Linked DNA regions of Megalodesulfovibrio gigas DSM 1382 = ATCC 19364. The protein of the gene in region 1 interacts with the protein of each later gene in a pairwise test. Links are inferred from orthologs where the notes say so. Each region holds a gene or a part of one and is shown in the gene's direction. Other genes may lie near its edges. The genes, in order: eno and rpe.

What was found.
Region 2: the proteins of eno (region 1) and rpe interact in binary tests that used the Escherichia coli proteins (3 or more experiments, as listed by UniProt). The link is inferred for Megalodesulfovibrio gigas DSM 1382 = ATCC 19364 from one-to-one orthologs.

Annotation. Positions count from the first base shown.
Region 1 is NC_022444.1:763,054-771,491, reverse strand. The notes cover bases 195-3,034. They hold eno (phosphopyruvate hydratase), read left to right. Parts: upstream 195-871; coding sequence 872-2,197; downstream 2,198-3,034. Other genes in these bases: folD (bifunctional methylenetetrahydrofolate dehydrogenase/methenyltetrahydrofolate cyclohydrolase FolD), read left to right, coding at 2,382-3,034; DGI_RS03390 (type III pantothenate kinase), read left to right, coding at 195-794. In the rest of the region: more of DGI_RS03390, read left to right, coding at 1-194; more of folD, read left to right, coding at 3,035-3,269; DGI_RS03375 (TlyA family RNA methyltransferase), read left to right, coding at 3,451-4,194; DGI_RS03370 (radical SAM protein), read left to right, coding at 4,479-5,447; DGI_RS03365 (nitroreductase family protein), read left to right, coding at 5,526-6,110; DGI_RS03360 (hypothetical protein), read right to left, coding at 6,314-6,622; DGI_RS03355 (hypothetical protein), read right to left, coding at 6,639-7,136; DGI_RS03350 (TIGR04282 family arsenosugar biosynthesis glycosyltransferase), read right to left, coding at 7,224-8,030; DGI_RS03345 (TIGR04283 family arsenosugar biosynthesis glycosyltransferase), read right to left, coding at 8,027-8,438. UniProt on the Escherichia coli protein: Catalyzes the reversible conversion of 2-phosphoglycerate (2-PG) into phosphoenolpyruvate (PEP). It is essential for the degradation of carbohydrates via glycolysis.
Region 2 is NC_022444.1:1,457,735-1,462,462, reverse strand. Bases 1-2,808 are described here. They hold rpe (ribulose-phosphate 3-epimerase), read left to right. Parts: upstream 1-968; coding sequence 969-1,649; downstream 1,650-2,808. Other genes in these bases: tkt (transketolase), read left to right, coding at 1,920-2,808; DGI_RS06385 (MerR family transcriptional regulator), read left to right, coding at 610-972; pheT (phenylalanine--tRNA ligase subunit beta), read left to right, coding at 1-576. Also shown: more of tkt, read left to right, coding at 2,809-3,920; DGI_RS06370 (phosphoglycerate kinase), read left to right, coding at 3,977-4,728. UniProt on the Escherichia coli protein: Catalyzes the reversible epimerization of D-ribulose 5-phosphate to D-xylulose 5-phosphate.

The DNA of each region.
Region 1 (8,438 bases):
AGACGCACAGACTGCTTTTCGACGTGGGCAACACCACGGTGAGCGTGGGGCTCACGCCCCTGGACCGGCCGGACGTCCTGACGGTCTGGCAGTTGCCTTCCACCGGGCCCACCACGCCGGACGCCTTCGGGCTTTCCCTGTATGGCCTGCTGCAACTGGCCGGCGTGCCGCGGGAGCGTCTGGCTCCGGCCCTGGCCTGCAGCGTGGCGCCCTCCTTTGACGGCATCCTGCGGCAGGCCTGCGCCTCGTTCCTGGGTGTTGCCGTGCGCTTTGTGCACCAGGAGGTGCCCATTCCCCTGGAAAACCGCTACGAGCGACCCTCGGAAGTGGGGGCAGACCGGCTCATGGCTGCCTGGGCTGTCTGCCGGCTGCTGCCGGCGGCCTCGCATTTGGTGGTGGACTTCGGCACCGCCACCACCCTTGACTGCGTGCGCGGAAGCGCCTATCTGGGCGGACTCATTTGCCCGGGCGTGCTCTCGTCGGCGCGCGCCCTCTCATCCCAGACGGCCAAGTTGCCGCAGATTGATCTGGATCTGAAAAGCGAGGTCGTCGCGCCGGGCCGATCCACCAAAGAATCCCTCTCGCAAGGGCTGGTCTTCGGCTTTGCATCCATGATAGATGGACTTGTGGACAAGCTGACGCCCGTGGTGCAGGGCGGGCTTCCGGACGCGCCCCTGGTGGTGGCTGCCGGCGGCCTGGCTGCCGCCATTGCCCCGCATGCCGCGCGCATCGCGCATGTGCGGCCCGCGCTCATCCTGGAAGGCATGGCCCTGCTGGCGCTGGACGTCTGCTGATCCCCCGTTTGCCTATTGCTTTTTCCATCACCAATGAACCTGCCAGACAAACAGTTTGAGGCAAGGAGAATACGAGCATGAGCACCATCGTCGCCGTATGGGGCCGGGAAATCCTGGACTCCCGTGGCAACCCCACCGTGGAAGTGGAAGTGACCCTGGAGACGGGTGAAGTGGGTCGGGCGGCTGTGCCCTCCGGCGCCTCCACCGGCACCCGCGAGGCCCTGGAACTGCGCGATGGCGACGCCGCCCGCTACCAGGGCAAGGGCGTCACCAAGGCCGTGGACCACGTGAACGGCGAGATCGCCGAAGCCGTGGTGGGCGTGGACGCCCTGCGGCAGAGCGCCCTGGACAACCTGCTCATCGAGCTGGACGGCACCGAAGGCAAAACCCGCCTGGGCGCCAACGCCATCCTGGGCGTGTCCATGGCCGCAGCCCGCGCCGCCTCCGAATTCGTGGGCCTGCCCCTGTACCAGTACCTGGGCGGCGTGAACGCCAAAATCCTGCCCGTGCCCCTGATGAACATCCTGAACGGCGGCATGCATGCCCCCAACACCCTGGACATCCAGGAATTCATGATCATGCCCCTGGGTGCGGACACCTTTGCCGACGCCCTGCGCATGGGTGCGGAAACCTTCCACACCCTCAAGAAGATCCTTGCCAAAGACAAGCACATCACCTCCGTGGGCGATGAAGGCGGCTTTGCTCCCAATCTGGCCAGCCACCGCGAAGCCTTCCAGTACATCATGAAGGCCATCGAGGAAGCCGGCTACGTGCCCGGCGTGGATATCGCCCTGGCCATCGACGCCGCAGCCAGCGAATTCTATCGCGAGGGCAAGTACATCCTCGCCGGCGAGGGCAAGACCCTCTCCAGCAAGGACATGGTGGACTACCTGGGCCAGTTCGTCAGCGAATTCCCCCTGGTGTCCATTGAAGACGGCCTGGCTGAAGGCGACTGGGACGGCTGGAGCCACCTGACCATGGAGCTGGGCGACGTCATCCAGCTGGTGGGCGACGATATCTTCGTCACCAATCCCTCCATCCTTGCCCGTGGCATCCAGACCGGTGTGGCCAACTCCATCCTCATCAAGCTGAACCAGATCGGCACCGTCACCGAAACGCTGGACACCATCGAGATGGCCAAGCAGGCGGCCTACACCACGGTGATTTCCCACCGCTCCGGCGAAACCGAAGACAGCTTCATCGCCGACCTGGCCGTGGCCGTGAACGCCGGGCAGATCAAGACCGGCTCGCTGTGCCGCTCCGATCGTGTCGCCAAGTACAACCAGTTGCTGCGCATCGAAGAAGAACTGGAAGACGACGCCATCTACTTTGGTCCCACCATGGCCGACCACTTCTGCGCCGTGGATGAAGACGGGATGGACGCCCAGGACGAAACCGACTAGAACGACCGCGAACGCGGGATGTGCGAGGGGGAACCGGGTGCCGCGCCCCCCTCGCGCTCCCCTTTCCGGAACGGTTGCCCGGGGATGCCCCCGGCAGCTGTCCCCGGGGAGGGGGTTCGGGGGAACCCTTTCTCCGGAATGGGGTTCCCCCGATCTTTTTCTGCCCTTTTCAAAGGTGATCCTCATGCTTCTCATCGACGGCAAAGCCACGGCCCAGGCCATCCGCACCGAGCTCAAGGAAGAAATCCGCGCCATCGGCGCTGCGGCCTCCCGGCCGCCGCAACTGACGGTGATTCTGGTGGGGGACGATCCCGCCTCGGCCGTGTACGTGCGCAACAAGGAGCGCGCCTGCGCCGAAGTGGGCATTGATTCCAAAACCGTCCGCCTGTCCGCCGATACCGATGCCGTCACCCTGGATCGTCTGATTGCCGACCTGAACGCCGATGCCGGCGTGGACGGCATCCTGCTGCAGCTGCCCCTGCCCCGCGGTCTGGATTCCCAGGCTTGCCTGGCCTGCATCGCCCCGGACAAGGACGTGGACGGCTTCCATCCCACCAACATGGGCAATCTGGCCCTGGGACACGCCGGCTTCCAGCCCTGCACCCCGGCCGGGGTGATGGAACTGCTGCGGCGGTACGATCTTTCGCCCAGCGGCAAGCATGCCGTGGTGGTGGGCCGCTCCAACATCGTGGGCCGGCCGCTCTCCCTCATGCTCGGCCAGTCCGGCCCCTTTGCCAACGCCACGGTCACGGTGTGCCACTCCCGCACCAGGGATCTGCCGGCTGTGACGCGTCAGGCGGATTTCCTCTTTGCCGCCATCGGCAGGCCTCGGTTCATCACCGCGGACATGGTCAGGGAAGGCGCAGTGGTCATCGATGTGGGCATCAACCGCACCGAGACCGGCCTGTGCGGGGACTGCGACTTCGACGGCCTGAAGGACAAGGTCGCCGCCATGACCCCCGTGCCCGGCGGCGTGGGACCCATGACCATCGCCATGCTGCTGCGCAACGCCGTGACGGCCTGGAAGGCCCATCTCGGCCTGGGCGCGCGGGCCGATCATGCTCGATTCTGATGTTCGACTCTGATCGCGGCACGGCCCGGGCAGCCCGGTTCTGCGCCTGCGGTCAGGATGCCGGTGGATATGGCCCCGCAGGTCATCCTTAAACGGCTGCGCACTGCCAGCGCCCTGGGTGTGGCCTGTCTGACCCTGGGCACGGCCAGCGCCGCGGCCCCAGATCTTCCCGAGCCCTCTTGTGAGCAAAAAATTCCGCGCCGACCAGCTCGCCCATGAGCGGGGCCTGGCCGAGAGCCGCGAACAGGCCAAACGGCTGATCATGGCTGGCCAGGTGCTGCTGGAAACGGCCCACGGCCCCGAGCCCGTAGTCAAGCCCGGCCAGCCCCTGCCCCTGGATGCGCTGCTCTCCCTGAAAACGCCGCAGCGTTTCGTCTCCCGCGGGGGCGAAAAACTGCTCACGGCAATCGAGGCGTTTGCGCTCGATTTTGCAGGGAAAGTCTGCCTGGATGCCGGCGCGTCCACGGGCGGGTTCACGGATTGCATGCTCCAGCACGGCGCGGCGCGCGTCTATGCCGCGGACGTGGGCCACGGCCAGTTGCACGAAAAACTCACCGCCGATTCCCGGGTGGTCAACCTGGAACGCATCAACCTGCGCCACGCGCCGCCCAACCTGCTGCCCGAGCAGGTGGACTGCATCAGCGTGGATGTGTCCTTCATCTCCCTCGTCCACATCCTGCCGGCCTGCCTGCAATTCCTGAAGACCCGCGGAGAGCTGGTGGCCCTGGTCAAGCCGCAGTTCGAGCTGGGCCCGGGCCGCACGGTCAAGGGCGTGGTCAGACGCGAGGAAGACCGCCAGGAAGCGGTGGACACGGTGGCAGCCTTTGTCACTGCCCAGCTGGGCCTGACCCTGGTGGGCGTGGTGCCTTCGAAGATCCTCGGCCCCAAGGGCAATCAGGAATACGTCAGCTATTTCACGCGATAGATTGCCGGCCGGCATATTCTGCCGGGGTTTGCATGGAATGCTTTGTGCAAGGACGTGTTGGGATGGTGTTGCAGGCCCCCCGGACGTTCCGCCGCCGCATGTCGTGCGACCGAACGCAGCACCTGGCAGGCCTGCAGCAGCGGCGCATCGCAGTACGCACCACAAGCGGGCTGCATGCGACAGTTGAACACGTCATATAACTGGCGGAAACTCTTGACGCTGCCTGCAACTTGACACGTGAACGTTGCAGAGTCGATGCGGGCGAGTCTTTATGGAGGCAGGGCATGTCTGTCCGAACTGTTGAACTGATCGAACTGCATTGCGTGGACCACTGCAACAATAATTGCCGTTGGTGCAACAGCCATTCGCCGTTTGCTCCGGATAGAACCTATGACGCCGAGGAATACTACCCCTGGCTGGACGCCCTGGTGCGCAATCGCATCGGGTTTTCGATGCTGTCCATCTCGGGGGGGGAACCGTTCCTGCATCCCCGGATCTTCGAGTTCTGCCAGAAGCTGCGGCAGCGCTACGCCAAGCGGTTGATGCTCTCCACCAACCTCTTTTGGCTGTCGGAGTTTGATATTGAGTTCCACCGGCCATTGTTCGGCCTGCTGCATACGCTGCGCGTGACCGTGTTTCCGAACATGGTGCGCGGCCTGGGCGGGCTGGAGCGCGTGCAGAAGCTGCTGGAGCGTCTCAAGGCGACCTCGCCGCATGTGTATGTGGATGTTCGCCTTGCCGAGGAACATTTCTGCCGGCTGGAGTTCACGGCCGAACCGCTCGACGTGAATCAGCATTGTCCGTGTGCCGAGAGTGTCAACCTGCTGGTGGACGGGCGGCTGGCCCGTTGCGCCCCCGGGGCGTATGCGCACTTCAGTCCCCACGCCATCCAGGAGTTTCGCGACTCCACGGACATGTTCTACGACCTCCGCCAGCCCGACGCCGACTTCTGGCACTGGAAGTACAAGTGGCCGATGGATGCCTGCAGCCACTGCACCCACTTCCGGCAGGAGCGGTCCCAGTGGAAGGTGGAGTCTGGCACACGCCGTCGCCGCGAGCTGGAGGCGCGTTACAATCTGAATCTGGGCGCGCAGCTGGAGCAGGACGAACCGACTCCGGGCATCCTGCGCAGGCAGAACGAGGCGCTGATTGTCGCCACGCCGCCCGAAGTGCGCGCCAAGCTCCCCGCCGCCTGCCTGCATGGCAATGTCTATTACATGCCCAGACGGCAGGGACTCCACGCCCGCGAATAACCCGGCAATACGCATGGGAATCTGAACAGACAATGCGTGCGCCCGGCGTCTGCGCCGGGTTGCAAAAGGAGAGGTTGCATGACCGTGAAGGAACTTGTGCTCAAGAATCGCAGTTGCCGCCGCTTCCGGCAGGATGCGCCTGTGTCCATGGCCCAGCTGGAAGCGCTGGTGGACATCGCCCGCCTTGGCCCGTCGGCCGGCAACAAGCAGCCCCTCAAGTACATCGTCAGCAACGATCCGGTCACCAACGCCACCATCTTCGCGCGGCTGGCCTGGGCCGGCTATCTGGCCGACTGGCCCGGTCCGGTGGAAGGCGAGCGGCCGGCGGCGTATATCGTCGTCCTGCTGGATACCACCATCGATGAAAAAACCGACTGCGATCACGGGCTGGCCACCCAGAGCATCATGCTTGCCGCGGTGGAGCAGGGGTTGGCCGGCTGCATCATCGCCTCCGTGGGCCGGGAACCGTTGCGGGCCGAACTGGGCATCCCCGAGCACCTGAAGATCCTGCTGGTGCTGGCCCTGGGGCAGCCGGTGGAGGAATGCGTCATCGAGCCCCTGGGGCCGGACGGCAACATCCGCTACTGGCGCGACGAGCAGGCCGTGCACCACGTGCCCAAGCGCGCCCTGGCCGATGTGCTGGTGGCCCGCCACGGAGGGTAGGGCGGTCTGTGTCTGAAAAGAATGCTCGGGGGAAACTCTAGAGCATTTTTCTTTTGAAAAAGGACGTTGCGAGAGGGGAAACCTTATTCAAAAGGCTTCCCCTCTCGTCATGTCGTTTGTTTCGAAGACGGGTTGCGCGACTACTGTGACGTCCCCGAAATACGACGATGTTTCCATCATCCTATTTCGGGGAGGACGCAACACTACTGCCTGCTCCAGTGCCCCGGCGACCAGCTGCCGTCCGGGCGGCGGTGGGCCGGCACCCACGTCCAGCCCGGGCGCGGCGGCCCCACGTATGACCAGTAGCCTTCGGGATTGTCCGGCCCGGCAGGCACCCAGACGTAATGGTCCGGCGGACCGTCGGGGCGTGCCGGCATGAAGCCCGCCCCCACGTACCCGGGGCCGGACTCCACATAACAGGACGACAGGGACAGCGCCAGCACGGTCAGCGCGGCGCAGCACGCCAACAGCACAACTCGACGGGTGACACGTCTGCGGACGGGTGCGAGCATGGGGCCTCCGGGTCGGTCAGTGCATGGTGTCTGTGGAGCAGGAGATGGTGGGCATGGGCGCCTGGTTGAGCTTGTTCACAAACTCCTGCACCGGCGCGGAGCGTTTCCATTCCTCGTACAGTTCCATCCATTTGGCAAAGTCGAGCATGCCCTGATCCAACTGCTCTTCATGATGCTGCGTCCAGACATGGAACAACTGCATTTCTATCTGAAAGGCATTGGTGTCCATGACCTCCATCACTTTTCCTGTCGGAAACATGACGCCATCGTAATGGGAAATCATGTGCTGGCAGACCATGTTCACGGATTTTTCGTACGTGATGGTTTCGTTATTGAGCAGGTTCACCAGCTCCATGTGTTCCGGATACAGCTCCTGCATTTTTGCAATGGCGGCGTCCGGGATGCGGATGAACAGAGCGTCTTCTTCTTCCGTGATGAAATAGAAGCGAATCCAACTTTCGAACTTCATGACGCCGGAGAGCTTTTGCACGGCGTCGGCCTGATCATACTGCATTGCGTGGCTCCTTGCGCAGGGCGGCCCTGCTGGGTGATGAGGCAATGATGGACACTGTTGCGCCGGACGTCAACTCCGGACTGCGGGTTAGTCCTTGGCGGCCAGGCTGCGCAGCCGGGCCAGCACATGATCCGGGCCGATGACGTCTTCCATGGCCGGCAGGTCCATGTTCAGGGTCTTCAGCAGGGCCTCGTGGGGCTTGAGCAGGGCATATGTTTTTGATTTATTGAAGGAACTCTGCTTGTTGGTCCGGTACAGGATGTTCAGATCCTTCAGCTCGTCCACGTCGTTCCATTCCGGCATCTGCAGCAGTTCACGCCGGGCCGCCTGAAGATCGGCCACCGTGGCCTTGCAGACGCCGTTGGTGCCCCAGTGCTTGTTGGCGAACACGGCTGGCGTGTAGGCCTCCTTGGAAAAGCCGATGGCGTAGTAGCCACCATCCATGGACGGGCCGATGATGGCATCCACCCGGTGCAGCACCTCGAAGGCGCCGCCGATGACCTTGGCCGGATAGTCCGGCACGTCGCTGCCCAGGAGCACGGCCCGCTGCGCGCCCTGGGCAAAGGCGGTTTCGAAGGCGTGGGCCATGCGCTGTCCCAGATCGCCCGGCGGTTGCAGGCGGATGTCCAGATCCTGCCCGAGCCAGTGCCGGGCCTGGGCCAGGGCTTCGGGTTCGGAAAGGTCGGCGGGATCGAGCCAGAGCTGCAGCGCCGCCGGCACGGTGGCCATGGCCTCCAGCAGGTCTTCCACAAAGGCGGTGTGCAGGGCCAGGGTCAGGGCCTGGGCGGCGGCGGGGTCCATGTGGTCGGCCAGGCCTGCGGCCAGGCGCGTTTTCACTGCGCCGGCACGGGGCAGCCTGGCGAACAGGAGCAGGGTGTTGTCTTGGTGTGTCATGATTTGTCCTGAAAAGCGCGGTACCAGTGGGTGAGGGCCTGCGGGGGCACGCCGCAGGCGTGGAGCAGGCGTAAGCCATTGTTGCGCAGCCCGGCCCAGAGCAGGCCGTCGGCCCGGTAGCGCCGGGCCGACGTGGCCACCCGCTGTGGCAGGATGACCAGCTGTTCGCCACGGCGGTGCAGGGTGCGCATGATGTCCACATCCTCCATGAGCGGTATGGCCGGGTAGCCGCCCATGGCATGGAAGGTTTCTGTCCGAAAGAACTGGGCCTGATCCCCGTACGGCGTGCCGGTGAGGCGATTACGCAGGGAGGCCAGCCGGGCCATGCACTCCAGGAGCAGCCCGCCTTCCGCATACCCCAGGGAGAAGGCCCCGGCCTGGGCGGGTTTTCCGCCGCGGGGCGGGAAG
Region 2 (4,728 bases), 690 kb from region 1 along the record:
CCCGACTGCTGGCCCTACTCCCGCGACGTGGCCGACTATCAGGACCTCAAAGGACTGACGGAACATCTGCTGGAGACGCTGGGCCTGCCGGCTGCCGGCTTTGCCCGGCAGGACGATCACCCCTATCTGTCCCCGGCGGTGGCCGTGACGGTGCAGGGCGAGTACGTGGGCGCGCTGGGTCGGGTGCAGCCAGAGATCGCCAAGGAATATCACGCCCGGCAGGATGTCTGGCTGGCTGAACTGGAGCTGGATGTGCTGGCCCGGCTGGCGGCCGGCGTGCTGCCGGCCTTCCAGGCCCTGCCGGTGTTTCCGGCGTCCAAGCGGGACATCACCATTGCCGCGCCGGCCGGCCTGGCCGTGCAGCAACTGCTGGACGCAGCCCGGGGCGCGGGATCGTCCATCCTGGAAGACGTGGTCCTGGTGGACCGCTACCTGCCCGCCGGCAACGACGGGCCCCGCAACTGGACCCTGCGATTCACGTTCCGACATCCCGCCAAGACCCTGAAGGACAAGGATGTGGACAAGGAAATGGAACGCCTGGGCGCAGTCTTGCAACAGGAGGCGACCCGTTCCTGACGCCGTCATGAAGGTCGCCATGGAGCATGGCCGGTGACCGACGAGCAGCTGTACAAGATCGGCGAAGTGGCCCGCCTGCTGGACGTGAACTCCTCGGTGCTCCGGTACTGGGAAACCGAGTTCCCCCGGCTTACCCCCGTGCGCACCGAGGGCGGCCAACGGCTGTACACCCCGGCGCATCTGGTGTTGCTCAAGGAGATCAAGCGGTTGTTGTATGACGAGAAACGCACCATCCAGGGCGCGCGCCAGGCCCTGGAGGCGCAGTTCCCGGCCCAGCCGGGCAGTACCGAGCTGACGTCGCCTCCCGGCCTCCACCAGACGGATCCGCACCGCGATCTGCTGTTGGAAATCACCGCCGAACTGCGTGCCATCCGCCGTCTGCTGGAGGACGAATGACCCCTGCATCCCCCCTGCATCCGCCCCTGTTGTCTCCGTCCCTGTTATCCTGCGATTTCGGTCGCCTGCGCGAGGAGCTGGAGGCGCTCGAAGCCGCCGGCCTCTCCTGGGTCCACTGGGACGTCATGGACGGCCGCTTTGTGCCCAACATCACCCTGGGACCGCCCCTCATCAAGGCCTGCCGCAAAGGCTCGTCCCTGTTTTTCGACGTCCACCTGATGATCGTGGAGCCTGAGCGGTATGTGGAGGACTTCGCCGCCGCCGGGGCAGACCTCATCGGCGTGCATGCCGAGGCCTGCACGCACCTGGAACGCGTCCTGGCCCAGATCAAGGCCACAGGCAAGCAGGCCGCCGTGTCCCTCAACCCGCACACGCCCCTGCAGGTGCTGGAATACGTGCTGCCCCAGTGCGACATGGTGCTGCTGATGAGCGTGAACCCCGGCTTCGGCGGGCAGCAGTTCCTGGATTTCACCTACCGCAAGCTCTATGAACTGCGGGTCATGTGCCGCCGGCAGGGCTGCTGGCCCCGGGTGCAGGTGGATGGCGGCGTGACGCCGGACAACGCCGGCGCGCTCATCGCCGCCGGGGCGGATGTGCTGGTGTCCGGCTCGGCGTTCTTCGGATTCCCGCCGTATTACGAACGCCACCAGACCTTTGTGCGGGCCATGGGCGTCTAGCGCACATGACTCTGGAAAATAATCTGTGCGAGAGGGGCCGCCTGTTGAAAAAGGTTCTCCCCTTCGTCCCTCCCCTTCCAAGACTTGATAGTATGTTGCCATGAGAACAAAACGTCTTTGGAAGTGGGGTTGTTGATACATCCTGAGAGCGGCGATGCCAGGGGAATGGATGGTTCATCTGGATTCCCCCTGGCGCTGAGCATTGGCAACCGCTTCCAATCGGGATAGGAACAGAACTCCCCACCCTCACAGCAGCAAGGAGAATCGATCATGTCCACCATGCGCGAGATGGCCAATGCCGTGCGCTTCCTGAGCATCGACGCCGTGCAGCAGGCACGCTCCGGCCATCCCGGCGCGCCCATGGGCATGGCCGACTTCACCGTCGCCCTCTGGACCAGACACCTGCGCCACAATCCTCTCAATCCCGGCTGGTGGAATCGCGACCGCTTCGTACTCTCCAACGGCCACGCCAGCATGCTGCTGTACAGCATGCTGCACCTGACAGGCTATGACCTGTCCATTGAGGATATCAAACAATTCCGTCAGCTCGGCTCCCGCACCGCCGGGCATCCCGAATACAGACACACCCCCGGCGTGGAAACCACCACCGGCCCCCTGGGCCAGGGCATCGCCAATGCCGTGGGCATGGCCCTGGCGGAAACCATGCTCGCCGCCCAGTTCAACACCCCGGAATTTAAGCTTATTGACCACTTCACCTACGTGGTTATGGGCGACGGCTGCATGATGGAAGGCCTCTCTCACGAGGCCTGTTCCCTGGCCGGCTCCCTCAAGCTGGGCAAGCTCATCGCCCTGTACGACGACAACGGCATCTCCATCGACGGCGCCGTAACTCCCTGGTTCAGCGACAACACCCCGGCCCGGTTTGCCGCCTACGGCTGGCACGTCATCGCCGATGTGGACGGCCATGATCCGGACGCCGTGGATGCCGCCATCGCCGCAGCCAAGGCCGTCACCGACAAGCCTTCCCTCATCTGCTGCAAGACCATCATCGGCTACGGCTCCCCCACCCTGTGCGGCAGCGAAAAGTGCCACGGCGCGCCCCTGGGTGACGACGAAATCGCCCGCACCCGGGCCGAACTGGGCTGGCCGCACCCGCCCTTCTGCGTGCCCGAGGAAATCTACGCCGCCATGGATGCCCGCCCCGACGGCCGCGGGCATGAGGATGCCTGGAACGAGCTGTTCGAAGCCTACACCACGGCCCATCCCGAACTCGCCGCGGCGCTTTCCCGTCGCATGCACGGCGGGCTGCCGGCCGATTTCCAGGAGCTGGCCGCCAGTCTGGTGCGGGAAATGAATCTGCTGGAAAAACCCGTGGCCTCCCGCAAAAGCTCCCAGATGTGCCTGGATGCCCTGGCCCCGCACCTGCCCGAGCTGGTGGGCGGCTCCGCCGACCTGGCCGAATCCAACTGCACCCACTGGAAAGGCGCGGTGCACTTCCGCCCGGATGCACCCACCGGCACCAGCGTGAATTACGGCGTGCGCGAATTCGCCATGGCCGCCATCATGAACGGTCTGGCCCTGCACGGCGGCGTCCTGCCCTTTGGCGGTACGTTCCTGGTGTTTTCCGACTACATGCGCAACGCCATGCGCATGAGCGCCCTCATGGGCCTGCGCGTGATCTACGTGCTGACGCACGACTCCATCGGCGTGGGCGAGGACGGCCCCACCCACCAGCCCGTGGAGCATGTCAGCTCCCTCAGGCTCATCCCCAACCTGGCCGTGTGGCGGCCGGCAGACGCCGCGGAAACCGCCGCCGCCTGGACCTGGGCGCTCGCCCAGGAATCCGCCCCCTCCGCCCTGTGCCTCACCCGCCAGAACCTCGCCCCCCTGGTGCGTGAGGGCGCGGCCCTGGCCAACCTGGACAAGGGCGGCTACGTGCTGCTGGACGCCGCTGACGGCGGGGACCCCCAGGTGCTGCTCATGGCCACGGGCAGCGAAGTGATGCTGGCCGTGCGTGCAGCGCGTCAGTTGGCAGACGAGGGCGTGCGCGTGCGCGTGGTCTCCATGCCCTGCCTGGAACTCTTCGATGCCCAGCCCCGGAGCTACAAGGACGCCGTCCTGCCTCCGGCCGTGACCAGGCGTCTGGCCGTGGAAGCAGGCGCCACCGGCCTGTGGCACAAGTATGTCGGCAGCGATGGCGCCGTCATCGGCATGGACCGCTACGGCCTTTCCGCCCCGGCCGACAAGCTGTTCCCGGAATTCGGCATCACCGTGGAGCGGATTGTGGCGCTTGCCCGGGAAATGCTGTAGGCTCGCCCCAGGTGGCCCTCCATCAAGATTCCCTATCCATTCCAGGAGATGCGATCATGCACGTGCTGCACATGGCCGATCTGGACCTTGCCGGCAAGCGGGTTCTCATCCGCGAGGATTTCAACGTCCCCCTGAAGGATGGCGTCATCACCGACGCCACCCGCCTCACGGCGTCCCTGCCCACCATCCAGCTCGCCCTGGACAAGGGCGCCCGGGTCATCGCCATGAGCCATCTGGGCCGGCCCACGGAAGGCGAGTTCGACGAAAAGAACTCCATGAAGCCCGTGGCCGACTGGCTCAACGCGAAACTGGGCGGCAAGGTGCGTCTGGTGCGCGAGCTGGAAGGCGTTGAGGCCGCGCCCGGCGAGCTGGTGCTGCTGGAAAACGTGCGCATGAACAAGGGCGAGAAGAAGAACGATCCCGAACTGGGCAAGAAGTACGCTGCCCTGTGCGACATCTTCGTCATGGACGCCTTCGGCACGGCCCACCGCGCCGAGGCCTCCACCCATGCCGTGGGCCAGTTCGCCCCCGTGGCCTGCGCCGGGCTGCTGCTGGCCGCGGAACTGACCGCCCTGACCAAGGCCCTGGGCGCGCCCCAGCGTCCCCTGCTGGCCATCGTGGGCGGGGCCAAGGTCTCCACCAAGCTGCTGTTGCTCAAGAACCTGCTGCAGAAGGTGGATGGGCTCATCGTCGGCGGCGGCATTGCCAACACCTTCATCGTGGCCCAGGGGCATCCCGTGGGCACGTCCCTCTTTGAAGCCGATCTGGTGGAGGACGCCAAGCTGCTCCTGGCCGAAGCCAAGGCCGC